2 regions of the Streptomyces sp. NPDC014870 genome follow, and region 2 is predicted to be linked to the other one. Evidence: riboswitches for the same ligand, from Rfam matches in the RefSeq annotation. Region 2 holds a riboswitch; the other holds the start of a gene.

Region 1 (10,015 bases), on a different contig from region 2:
GACGAATCGGCCGCCGGGCTGCAGATGCCGTGCGGCGTTGCGGAAACACTCGACCTGCTCGTCCTGAGTGAGCAGGTTCGTGATGGTGTTGTAGACGAGATAGACCAGGGTGAACTCACCAGGAACGACGGTCGTAGCCATGTCCCCGATGACTACCGGGAGCGTGTCCTCGCCGATCTTGCGCCGCAGTACCGCTGCCATGTGCTCGGACAGTTCGATGCCCACTACCGGCACGCCGCGTTCCCGGAGCGGGACTCCCACTCGTCCGGTTCCGATGGCGAACTCCAGTGCCCGGCCGTCTCCGGCGAGCTCGGCGAGGAAGGCGAGAGTCGGTTCGAGAACGGCAGCCGAGGACCTTTCGGTCTCCTCGGCGTCGTAGCGGTCGGCGGTCGCACGGGTCCACAGTTCGCTGCTCGTCACGGACGGCCACTTTGCCGGGGGCGAGGTGCGTTGTCGACGCATTTACGTTCCGCGGCGCAGCGTGCACCGCCCACACCTCTGCAGGAGCATTCCACCCGGCTCATCGAGGAGTCGACGCAGGAGTGGAGCCGGCGCCGTGGGGACGGCCGCTCCACGGGCTGAGCCGCCATCTGACCCGTGTATGGCCCGGAACTGCTGGTCAGGACTGGGATATTGGTGGGATGAATGGGGAGAAGGAGAGTATTTCGGCGCCTCCCTTCTGAGGGGTGCCGGACGCTCCCAGAAGGAGCCTGACCCGAGTGAACCCCCAGGTCAGGCGCCTTCTTTCGGGCCGCTAGAAGAAGCCCAGCTTCTTCGGGGAGTAGCTCACCAGCAGGTTCTTCGTCTGCTGGTAGTGGTCCAGCATCATCTTGTGGGTCTCTCGGCCGATGCCCGACTGCTTGTAGCCGCCGAAGGCCGCGTGGGCCGGGTAGGCGTGGTAGCAGTTCGTCCAGACGCGGCCCGCCTGGATCGCGCGGCCCGCGCGGTAGGCCGTGTTGGTGTCGCGGGTCCAGACTCCCGCGCCGAGGCCGTAGAGGGTGTCGTTGGCCGTGCGGATCGCGTCGTCGAAGTCCGTGAAGGACGTGACCGCGACGACCGGGCCGAAGATCTCCTCCTGGAAGATCCGCATGCGGTTGTCGCCCTCGAAGATGGTCGGCTGGACGTAGTAGCCGCCCGCCAACTCGCCGCCGTACTCGATGCGCTGACCGCCTGTCAGGATCTTCGCGCCCTCCTGCTGGCCGATGTCCAGGTACGAGAGGATCTTCTGCAGCTGGTCGTTGGAGGCCTGGGCGCCGATCATGGTGTCCGTGTCCAGCGGGTGGCCCGGGACGATGCGCTCCGTGCGGGCGACCGCCGCCTCCAGGAACTCGCTGTAGTGGCCGCGCTGGATCAGGGCCCTGGACGGGCAGGTGCAGACCTCGCCCTGGTTCAGGGCGAACATGGTGAAGCCCTCCAGCGCCTTGTCCCTGAAGTCGTCGTCCGACGCCCACACGTCGTCGAAGAAGATGTTCGGGGACTTGCCGCCCAGCTCCAGCGTGACCGGCTTGATGTTCTCGGAGGCGTACTGCATGATCAGCCGCCCCGTCGTCGTCTCGCCCGTGAAGGCGATCTTCGCCACGCGCGGGGACGACGCCAGCGGCTTGCCCGCCTCCGCTCCGAAGCCGTTGACGATGTTGACCACACCCGGCGGCAGCAGATCCGCCACCAGGCTCATCCAGAAGTGCACCGACGCCGGGGTCTGCTCGGCCGGCTTGAGCACCACCGCGTTGCCCGCGGCGAGCGCCGGCGCCAGCTTCCAGACCGCCATGAGGATCGGGAAGTTCCACGGGATGATCTGCGCGACGACGCCCAGCGGCTCGTGGAAGTGGTACGCCACGGTGTCGTCGTCGATCTCGCTCAGCGTGCCTTCCTGGCCGCGCAACGCCCCCGCGAAGTAGCGGAAGTGGTCGATCGCCAGCGGGATGTCGGCGGCCAGCGTCTCGCGGATCGGCTTGCCGTTCTCCCAGCTCTCCGCGACCGCGAGCTCCTCCAGCTTCGCCTCCATCCGGTCGGCGATCCGCAGGAGGACGTTCGCCCGCTCGTTCGGCGCCGTACGACCCCAGGCCGGAGCCGCCGCGTGCGCCGCGTCGAGGGCGCGCTCCACGTCCTCCGCGGTGCCCCGGGCGACCTCGGTGAAGGGGCGGCCGTCGACCGGACTCGGGTTCTCGAAGTACTGGCCCCGCGCGGGCGCCACGTACGCACCGCCGATCCAGTGGTCGTAGCGCGGCAGGTACGACATGAGCGCGCCCTCGGTACCGGGTGCGGCGTAACGGGTCATCGGCATGGCCTCCCTCGAACCGCGCCGGCCGTCCCTGGCCGGCGCTCACCGCCGAGTGTGCGGAGCCCTACGTTGCAACCCCGTTGCGCCCGAGGACAGTTCCTCGTCCAGGGCGCGGAGCCGGGCGAGCACCGGCGCCAGGCCGGAGGCGGGCACCACCTCCGACAGCGCCCGCCACATCTCCACGTCGTCCTCGCCCCAGGCGCTGTACGTCCAGTCCGAGAGCAGTGCCGCGTCGCCCCGGTCCACCAGCGCCGCCCGCAGTCTCCCCGCGAGCCGCTGCCGCAGCCGTACCACGCCGGGGGCGCGGGATGCGGGCAACAGCGGCCCCGCGTAGTCGGCGAGGGCCGCCGACACCGCCCCTGAGCCCAGGCGCCGGTCCACCGCCGCGAAGTCCGCGTCGACCTCACCCGCAAGGCGGTACGGGCGCGAGCGCAGCAACTCGGGCCCCAAGAGCCCGCGCAACCGGGACATCTCCGCCCGCAGCGTGACCGGGGTGACCGACTCGTCCTCGTACAGCAGCGTGAGCAGTTCCTCGCCGCCCACCCCCTCCGGGCGATGGGCAAGGACCACCAGGATCTCGCTGTGGCGCCGGCTCAGCCGCAGCCGGCGGCCCGCCACGACCAGCGCCGCCTCGTCCCGGCCGAGAGCCGCCAGGCGCGGCCGCTCCGCCGCGGCCGGCGGAGCGAGCAGGGCCAGCTGCGACTCCGCCGCCCGCGCCACGGCCTGGACGAAGGCCAGACTGTGCGGATGGGCCAACCGGTCCCCGCCGGTGATGTCGACCGCGCCGAGCAGCCGCCCGGTCCGCGGATCGTGTACGGGAGCGGCGGCACAGGTCCACGCCTGCACCGGCCGCTGGAAATGCTCGGCGCTGAACACCTGCACCGGGCGGTCCACCGCGATCGCCGTCCCCGGAGCGTTCGTCCCGGCCACCGACTCCGACCAGCGCGCCCCGGCGACGAAGTTCATGGCCCGTGCCCGCCGCAGCGTCCCGGGGTGGCCCTCCACCCACAACATCCGGCCCGCCGCGTCGCAGACCGCCAGGAGATGTTCGCCGTCCGCCGCGTACGTGCCCATCAGCTCCCGGATCACCGGCATCGCGGCCGACAGCGGATGCCCCGCGCGGTGGTCGGCGAGCTCGTCGTCCGCGAGCTCCACACAGGCCGCGCCGTCCGGACTCACCCGGGCCCGCGCGGAGCGCCGCCACGACTCCGCGACCAGCGGCCGCACCGGCGGGAGGCGGACCTGGCCGCCGCTGGTGAACACCTCGTGCGCCCGCCGCAGCGCCCCGGCGTCCGGCTCGGCCGCCACCCACGCATCGCTCAACTCGGCCTCCACGTCGAGGTCCCCTGGACCGGACGGGTCCGCCGCCCCGAGGGTCCGCCGGTCCCGTCCGCCGTCATCGTGGTCATCGTCGTGCGCGCCGGGGCCGCCGACAAGCGTCCCGGCACCCTGGCATATGCGCCGTGTCCGAACACCGCTCTGGGGCCCCGCCCGGGCCTCACGTAGAGTAGGGCTCGGGCCGTGACTGGCGCTTGAGGTGGATCACCACCGGGGAGCGGCCCGCGGACCCCGCGCACCCGCGCGGATCCGACACTGCCGTGCGCCTGGGCGATCACCCTGTCCTCGACGACGCCCAGGAGTGGCCCATGTCCACCAGCACCGCCTCCCTCATGGACGGCACCGCCCTCGCCCGCCGCACGGTCGAGGAGACCGCCGCCCGCGCCGCCGAGATCACCCGCCGCACCGGCGTCACGCCCTGTCTCGCCACGGTCCTCGTCGGCGCGGACCCCGCCTCCGTGACGTACGTGAAGATGAAGCAGAACCGCTGCGCGAAGGCCGGAATCCGCTCCCGCCACGTCGAACTGCCCGCCGAGACGACGACCGAGGAACTCGTCGCCGCGATCACCGCGCTCTCCCAGGACCCCGACGTCCACGGCATCCTGCTCCAGCACCCGGTCGGCCCGCACATCGACGAGCGGGCCGCCTTCGAGGCGATCGACCCGGCCAAGGACGTCGACGGCGTCACCATGTCCTCGTTCGCCGCCATGGGCTTCGGGCTGCCCGGCTTCGTCTCCTGCACGCCGGGCGGCATCATGCGGCTGCTCGACGCCTACGACGTCGATCCGCGCGGCAAGCGCGCCGTCGTCGTCGGCCGCTCGGCCATCCTCGGCAAGCCCGCCGGCCTGCTGCTCCTCGGCCGCGACGCCACCGTCACCTACTGCCACTCGCGCACCACCGACCTGTCCGCCGCCGTCCGCGAGGCGGACATCCTCGTCGCGGCCGTCGGCAAGCCCCGGTTCATCCGGGGCGAGGACATCAAGCCCGGCGCCGTCGTGATCGACGCCGGCTACAACCCGGGCAACGTCGGTGACGTCGACTTCGACACCGCCGCCGAGCGGGCCTCCCTCATCACCCCCGTGCCGGGCGGTGTCGGCCCCATGACGATCGCCGTGCTCCTCGCCCAGACCGTCGAGGGAGCCGAGCGCCAGCTGGGCCTGTAGGCGGAGAACCCCATAGCACGCCAGTGGGTTCCCAATGGCCCGTACAGGCAAGGGAAGTGTCACGGTTCTGTACGGGCCACGCTTCAACTCGGAATCGAAGCAACCCTGTTGAGGGTTCCCGGGTGACCCTGGTCACCATGTCCCCGTACTCCGGCGAGAATGCGCCGTCGTTCACCCGGTACCTCGTCGTGCCGCTCCTCGTCCTGGTCGCGGCCGTCGCCTTCGTGGTCCGCCAGGAGGGCCAGAGCCACTGGGACGCGACCACGCGGGAGGGGGCCGGCGCGACCGTCGGCACGCGCGTGGGCCCGACCGCCGACGGCGGGTCGGCCGCCGGCGACCAGCTCGCCGCGCAGGGCGGAACGGCCGGGAGTGCCGCCGCCGTCGCGTACCACCACCTCAAGCCGGGGGAGTGCTTCGACATCGACCGGGCCGCCCCCGGCTCCGTCGTGCGGCGCGGTTGCGACCGGCCGCACGACGCCCAGCTCGTCGCCGTGGTCCGGCTGACCGGCGAGCACCGCACCGACCGGCAGATACGGGACGCGGCGGCCGCCCTGTGCCGCGAGCCGCTCCGTCGCAAGGCCTCCGCCCAGCCACGCGGCACCCGCTGGACCACCTTCGTCCAGTACCCGTACCGCTCCGGCTACCTCCTCGGTGCCGACACCGTGGCGTGCAGTCTCACCGCGCACGCCGCCCCCGGCGCAGCCGCCCGCCCGCTCACCGCCCGCCTGCGCTGACGCCCGCCGTGCGGAGGCCCGTCGTGCGGAGGCCCGCCGTGCGGAGGCCCGCCGCGGGGAGGTCCTCAGTCGCTCCGGGCGTGCGTTGGGTCAGGCCTCCCGCGCCGCCAGGCCCGCGAGCGCCGCGGCGGGGTCCTGGTCGGCGGGACCCGCCGGGACCCAGGCGCCGCGCTCCTTGCGGAAGGGCCACCAACGGCCGTCCTCGCCGAGGCGCAGCTGCGCCTCCTCGCCGACCACGGTCCAGCGCGCCGCCCCGGACTGCCGGAGAACGGGCCTCTCGGCGTCCTCCCAGGCCTCCGCGAGCACCGCCCGCGCACGGTCCAGCACCTCCGGACCGGGCGTCCACTCCTCGTCCAGTACGGAGAGGGCGGCGGCGCCCCCGAAGCGCCACGCGCGCGTGGCCGGGCCGAGCCCCGCCGTGCGCCGCCCCGCGCCCTCCGCCAGCCGTGCCGCGACCCAGGACGGGGGAGTTCCGAGGGCCGCCATCCGCACGGCGTCCTGAGCGGGCGTCAAGGACGGTTCCGGCCGCCACGATCGACCATGACCTGGCCCGAGCGCCTCCGCCAGCATCCGGTGGGCGCGCGCGGCCGCGTCCGCCGCGAGGAACTCCAGCGCCGCCGGATCGAGCCCCGGCGCCGGCTCCGCCTCGGTGTCCAGCGAGGGCGGCCCGCCCGGGGCGGCGGGGAGCACCGGGGGAGCGGGCAGCGGCGGCAGGATGTCCCGCGCGGCGAACGCCTCCTCGGCCGGAACGCCCTCGGCGGCCGCTTCTTCGGCGGAGCTCCGGGTGCCCGGAGCCGTGGCCGTCGCCGCCCGCGCCGCGCTCCGCTCCTGCAACGCGTCCACGAGCGCCCGCTCCCCGCGCCCCCGCATCAGGAGCAGCACGAACGGGTCCTCGTCCAGCAGCCGCGCCACCTGGTAGCAGAGCGCGGTCGTGTGCGGGCAGTGGTCCCACGCCTCGCAGCCGCACTCGGGCTCCAGATCGCCGATGCCCGGCAGGAGTTCGAGCCCTGCGGCCGCCGCGTCCTCCACCAGGTGCGGCGGCATCTCGTGGTCGAGCAGCGCCGCGATGTGCCCAGCGCTCTCCACCGCGAGATCGAGCAGCCGGTCCCAGTCGTCCTCCGAGAGCTCCTGGAGGAGGACGTCGCTGCGGTAGGAGGAACCGTCACGGTCCTTGACGACCGTGGTGATCCGGCCGGGCCGCACCGACACCGCGCCCACGGCGCCGGCGCGTGCCTGCCGCCGCCCCTGCTTGAGCTGCTGTCCGTCGAGCGCCGTGTCCTCCAGGGCCTTGAGCCAGGCTAGGCCCCACCAGGTGCGGGCGAAGGCGGACCCCCGGGCGGGCGGCAGCGCGGCGAACGTCCGCTCCTCCTCCTGCCGGCCGTGGGCCTCGCGGTCACCGTCGTGTCCGTCGCCGAATCCGTAGTCGTCGCTCATCGACCGTCCTCCCCGTTCGCGTCCTTGCCCCCGTGGCCGCCCTCGTCCCCGTTCCCGGTGTCATCCCCGCGCAGCCTGACGAGGTCGGCCAGCTCGGCGTCGGTCAGTTCGGTCAGCGCCGCCTCGCCCGAGCCCAGCACCGAGTCGGCCAGCGCCCGCTTGCGCAGCAGCATCTCCGCGATCCGGTCCTCGACCGTGCCCTCGGCGATCAGCCGGTGGACCTGCACCGGCTGGGTCTGCCCGATCCGGTACGCACGGTCGGTGGCCTGGGCCTCGACGGCCGGGTTCCACCAGCGGTCGTAGTGCACGACGTGCCCGGCCCTGGTGAGGTTGAGGCCGGTGCCCGCCGCCTTCAGCGACAGTAGGAAGACCGGCACCTCGCCGGACTGGAAACGGGCGACCATCGCCTCGCGCTCGGCGACCGGCGTGCCGCCGTGCAGGAACTGGGTGCGCACGCCCCGCGCCGCCAGATGGCGCTCCAACAGCCGTGCCATCTGGACGTACTGAGTGAAGACCAGCACGCTCGCGTCCTCGGCGAGGATCGTGTCGAGCAGTTCGTCGAGCAGCTCCAGCTTGCCGGAGCGGCCCTGGATCCGGGGGTCCTCCTCCTTGAGGTACTGCGCCGGGTGGTTGCAGATCTGCTTGAGCCCCGTCAGCAGCTTCACCACAAGGCCGCGCCGCTCCATCCCGTCCGCCTCGGCGATCGCGGCGAGCGTCTCGCGCACCACGGCCTCGTAGAGCCCCGTCTGCTCCCCGGTCAGGGAGACCGCACGGTCGGTCTCGGTCTTCGGCGGCAGCTCGGGCGCGATGCCCGGGTCGGACTTCCGGCGCCGCAGCAGGAACGGCCGGACCAGCGCGGCCAGGCGCTCCGCAGCGGCCGGGTCCTCGCCGCCCTCGACGGCCGAGGCGTAGCGGGACCGGAAGGTGCCGAGCCGGCCGAGGAGACCGGGGGTCGTCCAGTCGAGGATGGCCCACAGCTCGGAGAGGTTGTTCTCGACCGGGGTGCCCGACAGGGCGACGCGCGCCTTCCCACGGAGCGTGCGGAGCTGCCGGGCGGTGGCCGAGTACGGATTCTTGACGTGCTGGGCCTCGTCGGCGACGACCATGCCCCACGTGCGGGCGACCAGCGGTTCGGTGTCGAGCCGCATCGTGCCGTACGTCGTGAGCACGAACTCGTCGTCCGCCAGGCCCTCCAGAGCGCGAGCGGGGCCGTGGAAGCGGCGCACGGGCGTGCCGGGCGCGAACTTCTCGATCTCCCGTTGCCAGTTGCCCATGAGCGAGGTCGGGCAGACGACGAGCGTGGGGCCGGCCGCCGACGGGTCGGTCCGCCGGTGCAGATGAAGTGCGATGAGCGTGATGGTCTTGCCCAGGCCCATGTCGTCGGCGAGACAGCCGCCGAGCCCGAGCGAGGTCATCCGGTGCAGCCAGTTGAGCCCGCGCAGCTGGTAGTCGCGGAGCGTCGCGGCGAGCGCGGCCGGCTGGGGAACCTCCTGCGGGCCGCCCTCCGGGTCGTCGAGACGGGCGCGCAGCTGCTCCAGCCATCCGGTCGCCCGGACCTCGACGCGCCTGCCGTCCACCTCGGTGGTCCCGGTGAGCACGGCTCCGAGCGCGTCGACCGGGGTGACCTTGCGGTCCTGCGAAGCGCGGGCGCGGCGTACCTCCGCGGGGTCGACGAGGACCCACTGGTCGCGCAGCCGGACGACCGGCCGGGCGGCCTCGGCGAGCAGGTCGAGTTCGGCACGGGTGAGGTCCTGGTCGCCGAGGGCGAAGCGCCAGTTGAAGGCGAGGAGGGCGTCGGCGGAGAGGAAGGAGGGGAGCCCGGAGGAGCGCCCGGTTTCCGCGCCCGCACCGGCATCGGTCCCGGCGTACGGCTCGGTCCCGGCGTACGGGTCCGTGGCGGCGTGAGGACCGGTCTCGGCGTACGAGTCGTCGGCGCTGTGCCGGCCGGCCTCGGCGGGGTCGTCCGCCGGGCCGATCTCCGCGTGGGCGGTGAGCCGGTGAGCCAGGTCGCGCGGCCAGTGGAGCTGCACGCCGGTCGCGGCGAGCGCCCGGGCCGCAGGACCGAGAAGCTCCGTGACCTCGTCGTCGGCCAGCTCGACCGCGTCCGGCACGGCCGCCGAGAGCAGCGGCGCCAGCGGTGGCCAGGCCCGCGCGGCGCGGCGCAGCGCGAGCAGCGCGTCCATCCGGGCGCGGGGCCCGAACGCCGCGGCCGCGGGGCCGGAGCCGGCCCAGACCTCCGCCGCGTCCGCGACCAGCGCCGGGTCGGCGACGCCGTGCATCTGGAGCACGGCGCGGAAGGCCGGGGCTTCCTGCTCGCTCAGCCCGGGCAGCTCGAGACGCAAGGAGAGCCGTACGCCCGCGTCGTGACCGGCCGCCACGTCCGCCGCCCAGACCCGCTGCGCGGGCAGCTCCTGAGGCTCGTCGGCCGCGAAGGCGGGCCCGCCCGCGGCCAGTGGGGCTGCCGGGGTGCGCGGCAGCCCGTCCACGACCGCGTCCACGAAGGCACGCAGCAGCCCCTCGGGCTCGGGGAGCCGCAGCGGCCCGTCACCGGGAAGCGGTACGGCATGGGCGGCCGGCGGCATCGACGCGGCGAGGGACCGGAGGTCGGCCAGCTCGTCGGCGCCCAGCGGTCCCGCCCGCCACGCGTCGCGGTCGGTGCCGGTGAGGCCGGGCAGCAGCAGCCCCTGCGCCGCGAGGCGCAGCGCGAGGAGGGAGGCGGCGCCCCAGAACGCCGCCGCGGGCGAGGCCTCGTCGGAGAACCGGGCGCGGGTGAGGAGCGGCAGGGCGTCCCGTACGGGTACGAGTACGGCCGGAACCGTCCGGGGCCGTACGTCGTCGGCCACCACGGTCAGGTGATCGGCCGACGTCGGCGGGTGCTCGGGGGACCAGAAGGCGATGCGGCCGGCGCGCGGCGGGTCGGCGGGCAGGAAGACGGTGGAACAGCGGACGAGTTCATCGAGCCTCAGGGACGGCGACAACACATTCCTCAAATTTGACTACTGGGCCGAGCGGCCGAGGGTACAGGAACCCCGGGCCCACCCGGGAGCGGAAACGCGGTGACCTGG
Region 2 (10,015 bases):
CTCAGGAGGATGGGCCCCGCCACGGGGACGGGCGTCACGCGCGCGTGGGGCGGGGTGCACGCGGGTCCGGGCGCGCGGAGCCAGGCGCGGCCCAGGCCGGCCGTGACGGCGCCCAGGAGGGCGCCCGCGGCCACGTCCGTCGGGTAGTGGACGCCGACGACCAGGCGGGAGGCGCACATCGCGGCCGCCACGGGGGCGGCGAGGCGCCGGGCCGCCGGGTGGAGGGCGCCGAAGGCGACGGCCGCCGCGACGGCGGAGGTCGCGTGGGAGCTGGGGAAGGAGTGCCGGCCCGCCGTGCGGACCAGGGGTGCGTACTCCGCCGCGCCCGGCCGTGGCCGCCGCACCACCCGCTTGACGCCCATGCTGGCCAGATGCGCCCCGGCGATCAGGGCCGTGCCGCGCAGCCAGCCCGCTCGGCGTTCCGGGTCCAGTGCGGCGCAGGTGAGCCCGGCGGCGAGCCAGAGGGCGCCGTGCTCCCCGCCGAACGACAGCGCGCGGGCCGCCGTCGCCACAGGCGCGCGCTGCCCGCAGCCGCGCAGGGCCGCCAGCAACCGCCTCTCGGCCCCGGCCACGTCCGCGTGTCGCATCGGCTCCGCCTCCCCGGATGCCGGGCGACTCCGCCGTCGCCCCGGTCGAGCTGTGGTCGCGCTGGTGGTCGACCAGGGGTGACTCTGGCCCGGCGGCACGCCGACCGCACGGCAATCTTTCCTGACACTCCTTTAATCACCCATTTCGACGAACCGCCGGGCATACCCGACATAACGCATAGACCGGGCGATACGGTCGCCTTCATGGCTGCCCACACCGATGTCGAGCCCCTCATGGGCTGGGGCCGCACCGCCCCCACCCTCGCGCGCGTGCACCGCCCCCGCACCTACGAGGAGGCCGCAGAGACCGTCCGCGCCTGCGGCGCCCGGGGCTCGATCGCACGCGGCCTCGGCCGCGCCTACGGCGACGCGGCACAGAACGCCGGCGGCTCCGTCCTCGACATGACCGGCCTCGACCGGATCCGTTCCGTCGACGCCGTCGCGGGCACCGTCGTCTGCGAAGCGGGCGTCAGCCTGCACCGGCTGATGGAGGTCCTGCTCCCGCTCGGCTGGTTCGTCCCGGTCACCCCCGGGACCCGGTACGTCACCGTCGGCGGGGCGATCGGCGCCGACATCCACGGCAAGAACCACCACGTCTCGGGCTCCTTCGGCCGCCATGTGACCTCCCTCGAACTCCTCACCGCCGACGGCGGGATCCACACCGTCGTCCCCGGCACGGACCTCTTCGACGCGACCACCGGCGGCATGGGTCTCACCGGCGTCATCCTCTCCGCGACCCTCCGGCTGTTGCCCGTGGAGACCTCCCTCATGTCCGTCGACACCGAACGCGCCACGGACCTCGACGACCTGATGGCCCGGCTCACCGCCGCCGACGACCGGTACCGCTACTCGGTGGCCTGGATCGACCTCCTCGCGCGCGGCGCCGCCACCGGCCGGTCGGTCCTCACGCGCGGCGACCACGCCCCGTACGACGCGATCCCCGTCCGGGACCGCCGCGCGCGCCGCGCGCCCCTCGCGTTCCGCCCGGGGCACCTGCCCGCCGCGCCCGCGCTCCTCCCCGAGGGGCTGCTCGGCCGCACGACCGTGGGCATGTTCAACGAGCTCTGGTACCGCGGGGCGCCCCGCCGCCGCACTGGCGAACTCCAGCGGATGTCCACGTTCTTCCACCCCCTGGACGGCGTTCCGCACTGGAACCGGATCTACGGCCGGGGCGGGTTCGTCCAGTACCAGTTCGTCGTCGGCCACGGGCACGAGGAGACCCTGCGCCGGATCGTGCGGCGGATCGCGCGGCGCGGTTGTCCGTCGTTCCTGGCCGTCCTGAAGCGCTTCGGCGCCGGCGACCCCGGCTGGCTGTCGTTCCCGGTCCCCGGCTGGACGCTGGCGCTCGACATCCCGACCCGGCTCTCCGGTCTCGGGGCGTTCCTCGACGAGCTGGACGAGGAGGTGGCGGACGCGGGCGGCCGGGTCTACCTCGCGAAGGACTCGCGGCTGCGGCCCGAGCTGCTGCACGCGATGTACCCGAGGCTCGCCGACTTCCGCGCGCTGCGCGCCACGCTCGACCCCCGGTCCGTCTTCACGTCCGATCTGTCCCGTCGCCTCGCCCTGTGAATCGCTCCCTGAATCGCTCTCTCCGAGGAGTTTGACCGTCATGAAGGACGCCTTCGGCACCCCGCAGTCCCTGCTCCTGCTCGGCGGCACGTCCGAGATCGGGCTCGCCACGGCCCGCCGGCTGATCGCCCGCCGCACCCGTACGGTCTGGCTGGCCGGGCGCCCCACCCCCGCCCTGGAGGCCGCCGCCGACTCGCTGCGCGTGCTGGGCGCCGACGTGCGCACGGTGGCGTTCGACGCGCTCGACACCGAGTCGCACGCGGAGCGGCTCGGCAAGATCTTCACGGAGGGCGACATCGACATGGTGCTGCTCGCCTTCGGGATCCTCGGCGACCAGGCGCACGACGAGGCCGATCCGCTCGCCGCCGTCCGGGTCGCCCAGACCAACTACACGGGCGCGGTCTCGGCGGGGCTGATCTGCGCGGCGGCGCTCCAGGCGCAGGGGCACGGTTCGCTGGTGGTGCTGTCGTCGGTGGCCGGCGAGCGCGCCCGCCGCGCGAACTTCATCTACGGCTCGTCCAAGGCGGGTCTCGACGCGTTCGCCCAGGGGCTCGGGGACGCCTTGTACGGGACCGGGGTGCACGTGATGGTCGTACGCCCGGGATTCGTGCGGTCCCGGATGACGGAAGGGCTCGAGGAGGCGCCGCTGGCGACGACTCCGGAGGAGGTCGCCCTGGCGATCGAGCTGGGGCTGCGACGGCGCTCGGAGACCGTGTGGGTGCCGGGGGCGCTGCGGATGGTGATGTCGGCCCTGCGGCATGTGCCGAGGCCGCTGTTCCGCCGCCTGCCGGTCTGACCGGGGTGGGGCGTCAGCCCGCCGCAGGGGTGGGTTCGTCGACGGGCGCGGAGCCCTGGGCCGGGACCCCGGGGACCCCGGAGGCGCCGTGGCTGTCGCCGAACTCGAAGACGCGGAGCTTGCGCCACACCCCGTCCTCGCCCTGCTCGTACAGGGCGAAGGACGAGCAGGTCCAGGCGGCCTCGAAGTCGGCCAGCTCCGCGTAGGCCCGGTCCATCGCCTCCTCGGCGATGCCGTGGGCGACGGTGACGTGCGGGTGGTACGGGAACTGCAGCTCGCGCACGAGCGGTCCGGACTCGTCCCGGACCCGCTCCTGGAGCCAGCCGCAGGACGAGACGCCCTCGGCGAGCGTCACGTACACGACCGGGGAGAGCGGGCGAAACGTTCCCGTGCCGCTCAGCCGCACCGGGAAGGAGCGAACGCCCGCGGCGACCTCGGCGAGGTGCGCCTGGATCGAGGGGAGCCGTTCGGCGGCCACCTCGGTCGGCGGGACGAGCGTCACGTGCGTGGGGATGCCGTGCGCGGCGGGATCCCCGAAGCCGGCGCGCAGCTCCTGGAGCAGGCTGCCGTAGGGCTCCGGGACCGCGATCGAAACGCCGAGCGTTACGGTCCCCACGTCGTTCTCCTCCGGTGTCGTGTCGATTCGGGACGGTGGTGGTGCAGCCGCCAGTGTGCGGCCTGCACCACCCCTGTGGCCAGGGTCCTTGGACTCAGTGCTTGGCGGGCAGGAAGCCCACCCGCTCGTACGTCTGCGCCAGGGTCTCGGCAGCGACCGCCCGCGCCTTCTCCGCGCCCTTGGCCAGGAGCGAGTCCAGCGTCTCCGGGTCGTCCAGGTATTCCTGCGTACGGGTCCGGAACGGCGTGACGAAGTCCACCATGACCTCGGCCAGGTCGGTCTTCAGCGCGCCGTACATCTTGCCCTCGTAGCTCTGTTCCAGCTCGGGGATGCTCGTCCCGGTGAGCGTGGACATGATCGAGAGCAGGTTGGAGACGCCGGCCTTGCTCTCCGGGTCGAAGCGGATGACCGTGTCGGTGTCGGTGACCGCGCTCTTGACCTTCTTCGCCGTCGTCTTCGGCTCGTCGAGCAGGTTGATCAGACCCTTCGGCGTGGACGCCGACTTGCTCATCTTGATCGTCGGGTCCTGCAGGTCGTAGATCTTCCCGGTCTCCTTGAGGATGTACGGCGCCGGGATCGTGAACGTCTCGCCGAAGCGCCCGTTGAACCGCTCCGCGAGGTCGCGGGTCAGCTCGATGTGCTGACGCTGGTCCTCGCCGACCGGGACCTGGTCGGCCTGGTAGAGCAGGATGTCGGCGACCTGGAGGATCGGGTACGTGAAGAGGCCGACGGTGGCCCGGTCGGCGCCCTGCTTGGACGACTTGTCCTTGAACTGGGTCATGCGGGAGGCCTCGCCGAAGCCGGTGAGGCAGTTCATCACCCAGCCGAGCTGCGCGTGCTCGGGCACATGGCTCTGGACGAAGAGGGTGCAGCGCTCCGGGTCGAGACCGGCGGCGAGCAGCTGCGCGGCGGCGAGCCGGGTGTTCGCGCGGAGCTCGGCCGGGTCCTGCGGAACCGTGATCGCGTGCAGGTCCACCACCATGTAGAAGGCGTCGTGGGTCTCCTGAAGCGCGACCCACTGGCGGACGGCACCGAGGTAGTTGCCGAGGTGGAACGAGCCTGCGGTGGGCTGGATTCCGGAGAGCACACGGGGACTGTCAGAGGCCATGCCTCACATTCTCTCAGGTTCACCGGGCCATCCCGGACTGGGAACCGATCGGGGTCGGCCGGTGTATTCAAGGTGTGAGGACGCTGGAGGGGGGCCGGTGCGTCGTGGACGAGTCGGCGGTGATCGCACGGGTGCGCGCCGGGGAGGCGGAGGCGTACGCGTCGCTGGTCCGCGCCCACACGGCGGTCGCGCTGCGGGCGGCGGTGGCGTACGGCGCGGGCGCGGAGGCCGAGGACGTGGTGCAGCAGGCCTTCTTCAAGGCGTACCGGTCGCTGGGGCGGTTCAAGGAGGGGGCGGCCTTCCGTCCGTGGCTGCTGCGGATCGTGGCCAATGAGACGAGGAACACAGTGCGCGCGGCGGGCCGGCAGCGGGCGGTCGCGGGGCGGGAGGCGGAGCTGCTCGCCGCGGAGCCGCTGATACCGGAGGGGGCGGATCCGGCGATCGCGGCCGAGGAGCGGGAGAGACGCCTTCAGCTGCTCGGGGCGCTGGACGGGCTTGGCGACGACCATCGGCAGGTGGTGATCCACCGCTATCTGCTGGAGCTGGACGAGACGGAGACCGCGGCCGCGCTGGGCTGGCCGCGCGGCACGGTGAAGTCCCGGCTGAGCCGGGCGTTGAAGAAGCTCGGGCTCGTGCTGGAGGGAGAGGAAGGAGGTGAGGAGCATGACGGACGAGCGGGCGGACGGTGACGGGTCCCAGGGCAGGCACGGGGACGGGTTCGCGGGCGGGCGCGGGGACGGGGCCACGGGCGGGCACGGGGACAGGTCACCGGGCGGGCACGGGGACGGCCTGCCGGAGGAGCTGCGGGAGCTGGGGCGGCGGCTGAAGGTGCCGGACGTGGGCGGGGAGACCATGGCCGAGCGGGTGCTCGCTCAGCTCCTGGCGGAGCGGGTGCCGACGCCGGTGCGGCGGCGACGCTTCGAGGCCCTGCGCGGGTCCGTGCGCCGGCGCTGGAGGGCGCTGCTCGCGGCCTTCTCCGGGCTCCTGGTGGTCCTGGTGCTCACGCCCCCGGTGCGGGCGACGGTGGCGGAGTGGTTCGGCTTCGGCGGGGTCGAGGTCCGGTACGACCCGGGGGCGCGTCCGTCGCCGGGCGCGGCGGTCCCGGGGTGCGAAGGGGCCGTTCCCTTGGAGGAGGCGGGGCGACGGGCGGGGTTCGAGCCCTTGATACCGAGCGCCCTCGGCACTCCGCACGCGGTGTCGGTGACCGGCTCGGCGGAGCAGGGCCGGGCGGTGATCAGCCTGTGCTGGCGCGGGAAGGACGGCGGGACGGTCCGTCTCGACGAGTTCCCTGCGCGGCTCGCCCCGGGCTTCGCCAAGCAGGTGCGGACGCAGCCGGAGTGGGTCGACCTGCCGGACGGCGCCGAGGGCTACTGGTTCGCCGAGCCGCATCTGCTGAGCGTCCCGATGACGGACCCGAGCGGCCAGGAGTGGACGCACTCCGTCCGCACGGCGGGCCCCACGCTCCTCTGGACGAGGAACGCGGGGGCCCTGACCCTGCGGCTCGAGGGCGAACCGTCCCTGGAGGAGGCCCGTCGCATGGCCGAGTCGGCCGGCTGAGCGCCCGCCGACCGGCCGGACCTCGACGGCGGGACGGCTCGACGGCTGGAGGTCCGGCCGGTTGGTTCGGCGTCGGATCAGACCGGGAGGCCCGGGGCGGGGAAGGCGGCCATCAGCTCCGCGACCTCGGCGCGGATCGTGCGGAGCGCGTCCTCGTCGCCGGAGCCCGCGGCGGCGACGCCCCGGTCGATCCAGTCGGCGACCTGGGCCATGTGCGCGGTGCCGAGGCCGCGGGAGGTGAGCGAGGGGGTGCCGATGCGGATGCCGGAGGGGTCGAAGGGCTTCCGGGGGTCGTAGGGGACGGTGTTGTAGTTGACGACGATCCCGGCGCGGTCGAGGGCCTTGGCGGCGACCTTGCCGGGGACCTGCTTGGGGGTGAGGTCCATCAGGATCAGGTGGTTGTCGGTGCCGCCGGAGACCAGGTCGAAGCCGCGGGCGAGCAGCGCCTCGGCGAGGGCCCTGGCGTTGGCGACGACCGCGTGGGCGTAGTCGCGGAAGGAGGGCTGGGAGGCCTCGCGCAGGGCGACGGCGATGGCCGCAGTGGTCTGGTTGTGAGGACCGCCCTGCAGGCCGGGGAAGACGGCCTTGTCGAGGGCCTTGGCGTGCTCCTCGCGGGACATCAGCATGGCGCCGCGCGGGCCGCGCAGGGTCTTGTGGGTGGTCGTCGAGATGACGTCGGCGTACGGGACGGGTGAGGGGTGGGCGCCGCCCGCGATCAGCCCGGCGATGTGGGCGACGTCGGCGACCAGGACGGACCCGGCCTCGCGGGCGATCTCGGCGAAGCCGGCGAAGTCGATCGTGCGGGGCAGCGCGGTGCCACCGCAGAAGATCACCTTCGGGCGCTCCTTGAGAGCGAGTTCGCGGACCTCGTCGAGATCGACGAGCCCGTTGTCCTGGCGGACGCCGTACTGCACGCCGCGGAACCACCGGCCGGTGGCGGAGACGCCCCAGCCGTGGGTGAGGTGGCCGCCCATCGGCAGGGCCATGCCCATCACGGTGTCGCCCGGCTCGGCGAAGGCGAGGTAGACGGCGAGGTTGGCGGGGGAACCGGAGTAGGGCTGGACGTTGGCGTGGTCGACGCCGAAGACGGCCTTGGCGCGCTCGACGGCGAGAGTCTCGACCTGGTCGATGTTCTGCTGGCCCTCGTAGTACCGGCGGCCGGGGTAGCCCTCGCTGTACTTGTTCTGCAGGACCGTGCCGGAGGCCTCCAGGACGGCGGCGGAGACGTAGTTCTCGCTGGGGATCAGCCGCAGGGTCTCGGCCTGCAGCCGCTCCTCGGCTCCGACGAGCGCGGCGAGTTCGGGGTCGGCGGCGGAGAGGGCGGGGTGGTGGGTGGTGCTCGTCATGTCGCTCATGGCGTTCCTCCGGGCGTAGCGGCGGCGGGTCCCGGAGCGGTGCGTGCGATTCGGCGCGGCACCACACGGGACGGGGTCCTTGTGGTGCCCAGGCGGGCGGCACCGCGTGTGGTCTGCCGCGCACGGCTCCCCCAGGGTCGATTCCCCGTACGCCAGTCGCCGTGCGTGTTTCCACATTAGCGGGCGCGCCGTCGCTCAAGGTTTCTTCGTCCGGTATCCGAGCGACGATAGGAAAGGGAGCCACACCCGCCCCTGGCCGCAGGACGAACGGAGATCCCGTGTCGAGTACGCAAGACGCGATCGCTTCCGCGGAGGCGCACAGCGCGCACAACTACCACCCCCTGCCCGTCGTCGTCGCCACGGCCGACGGGGCCTGGATGACCGATGTCGAAGGGCGCCGCTACCTCGACATGCTCGCCGGGTACTCGGCGCTCAACTTCGGGCACGGCCACCGCCGGCTGATCGACGCGGCGCGGGCGCAGCTGGAGCGGGTGACGCTCACGTCGAGGGCGTTCCACCACGACCGCTTCGCGGAGTTCTGCACCCGGCTCGCGGAGCTGTGCGGCAAGGACATGGTCCTGCCGATGAACACGGGCGCGGAGGCGATCGAGACGGCGGTGAAGACCGCCAGGAAGTGGGGGTACGAGGTCAAGGGCGTGCCGGACGGGCACGCGAAGATCGTGGTCGCGGCGAACAACTTCCACGGCCGGACCACGACGATCGTCAGCTTCTCCACGGACCACGAGGCCCGCGACCACTACGGCCCGTACACGCCGGGCTTCGAGATCGTGCCGTACGGCGATCTGACGGCGATGGAGGCGGCGGTGACCGCCCACACGGTGGCGGTGCTGATCGAGCCGATCCAGGGCGAGGCGGGGGTGCTCGTCCCGCCGCCCGGATATCTGCGCGGGGTGCGGGAGTTGACCCGGGAGCGGAACGTGCTGTTCATCGCGGACGAGATCCAGTCGGGCCTCGGCCGGACCGGGCGGACGTTCGCCTGCGAGCACGAGGGCGTGGTGCCGGACGTGTACGTCCTGGGCAAGGCGCTGGGCGGCGGGGTCGTCCCGGTCTCGGCGGTGGTCGCCGACCGGGACGTGCTGGGGGTGTTCCGGCCGGGCGAGCACGGCTCGACGTTCGGCGGGAACCCGCTGGCGTGCGCGGTGGCCCTGGAGGTGATCGCGATGCTGCGGACGGGCGAGTACCAGCAGCGGGCGGCGGAGCTGGGCGAGCATCTGCACGCGGAGCTGGGACTGCTCGTGGGCGGCGGCGCGGTCGAGGCGGTGCGGGGCCGCGGCCTGTGGGCGGGCGTGGACATCGCACCGTCGCGGGGCTCGGGCCGGGAGATCTCGGAGAAGCTGATGGAACGGGGCGTGCTGGTGAAGGACACCCACGGCTCGACGATCCGGATCGCACCGCCGCTGGTGATCAGCAAGGAGGACCTGGACTGGGGCCTGGAGCAACTCCGGGCGGTACTCGCGGGCTGAGCGGCCCGGACGCCGGACGCCGGACGCCGGGCGCCGGGCGCCGGGCGCCGGTGAACGGCCTCACCGGCCTGGGTTGACGGGCCGGGCCTCGGGGCCCTGAACCGGTGAGCCGGGCCTCGGGCCTCGACCCGGTGGACCGGGCGGGTCCGGTTCCTGGGGTGGGGGCGGGGCAACTCGGGGCATTGACAGCACAGTTGGTCTAGGCCAATGATGCCGCCATGCCGAGACCCCGCCCTCGCCGCGCGCTGCGCGGCGCACTCGCCGTTCTCGTCCCGCTCGCGCTGCTCGGCGCGTTCGCGGGCCCCGCGCAGGCCGCCCCGACGGCGGCCTGGCCCGCGCCCGTCCCCGTCGTCTCCCATGTCGAGACCACCGACCCGGTCGTCTTCATCACCATCGACGACGGCTGGTTCCACGACCCCGCCGCCGCCAAGATCCTCATCGACCGCCGGGTGCCCGCCTCGCTCTTCCTGCTCCCGGGCGCCTACTCGTACGACTCCGGCTACTTCCACACGCTCCTCGACCACGGCCGTTCCCGGGTCGAGAACCACACCGTCAACCACCCGGACCTGACCGGACTCGACGCGGCCGGCCAGAAGGCGGAGGTCTGCGGCGCGCGGGACCAGCACCTCGCCGAGTTCGGCGACGGCCCCCGGCTGCTCCGCCCGCCCTACGGCACGTACGACGAGACCACCCGCACCACCGCCCGCGCCTGTGGCGCGAAGGCCCTGGTGACCTGGACGTACGACCTGACCACCTGGGGCCAGTGGACCCCGCCGACCCCCACCCTCAAGGCCGGCGACATCATCCTGCTGCACTTCAACGAGACGCTGGAGCAGGATCTGACCCGCGCACTGGCCGCCGCCGAGGCGGCCGGCCTGAAGCCCGCGCCGCTCAGGGAGTACGTACCGGAGTAGCCCTCGCCAGGGCTCAGAGGATGACGTGC

The links. A riboswitch is a leader RNA that binds a small molecule or an ion and turns the genes downstream of it on or off. The one in region 2 is predicted to bind ZMP and ZTP.
Region 1: it holds a riboswitch for ZMP and ZTP, as region 2 does, so the genes downstream of both, ACF09C_RS29315 (bifunctional 5,10-methylenetetrahydrofolate dehydrogenase/5,10-methenyltetrahydrofolate cyclohydrolase) here and glyA (serine hydroxymethyltransferase) in region 2, are expected to answer to the same signal.

What each region holds. Positions count from the first base shown of each region.
Region 1 is NZ_JBIBWQ010000011.1:167,339-177,353, forward strand. Features, by position in the region: gene ACF09C_RS29300 (class I SAM-dependent DNA methyltransferase) at 1-420, opposite strand, end outside; gene adh (aldehyde dehydrogenase) at 755-2,278, opposite strand; gene ACF09C_RS29310 (GAF domain-containing protein) at 2,324-3,604, opposite strand; ZMP/ZTP riboswitch at 3,793-3,898, shown strand; gene ACF09C_RS29315 (bifunctional 5,10-methylenetetrahydrofolate dehydrogenase/5,10-methenyltetrahydrofolate cyclohydrolase) at 3,928-4,782, shown strand; gene ACF09C_RS29320 (hypothetical protein) at 4,920-5,516, shown strand; gene ACF09C_RS29325 (SWF or SNF family helicase) at 5,607-6,950, opposite strand; gene ACF09C_RS29330 (DEAD/DEAH box helicase) at 6,947-9,928, opposite strand.
Region 2 is NZ_JBIBWQ010000013.1:220,508-230,522, reverse strand. Features, by position in the region: partial or broken gene ACF09C_RS32950 (phosphatase PAP2 family protein) at 75-587, opposite strand; gene ACF09C_RS32945 (FAD-binding protein) at 792-2,156, shown strand; gene ACF09C_RS32940 (decaprenylphospho-beta-D-erythro-pentofuranosid-2-ulose 2-reductase) at 2,197-2,952, shown strand; gene ACF09C_RS32935 (2'-5' RNA ligase family protein) at 2,966-3,568, opposite strand; gene trpS (tryptophan--tRNA ligase) at 3,663-4,676, opposite strand; gene ACF09C_RS32925 (RNA polymerase sigma factor) at 4,751-5,365, shown strand; gene ACF09C_RS32920 (hypothetical protein) at 5,340-6,233, shown strand; gene glyA (serine hydroxymethyltransferase) at 6,311-7,579, opposite strand; ZMP/ZTP riboswitch at 7,668-7,758, opposite strand; gene rocD (ornithine--oxo-acid transaminase) at 7,867-9,072, shown strand; gene ACF09C_RS32905 (polysaccharide deacetylase family protein) at 9,291-9,986, shown strand; gene ACF09C_RS32900 (glutathionylspermidine synthase family protein) at 10,000-10,015, opposite strand, start outside.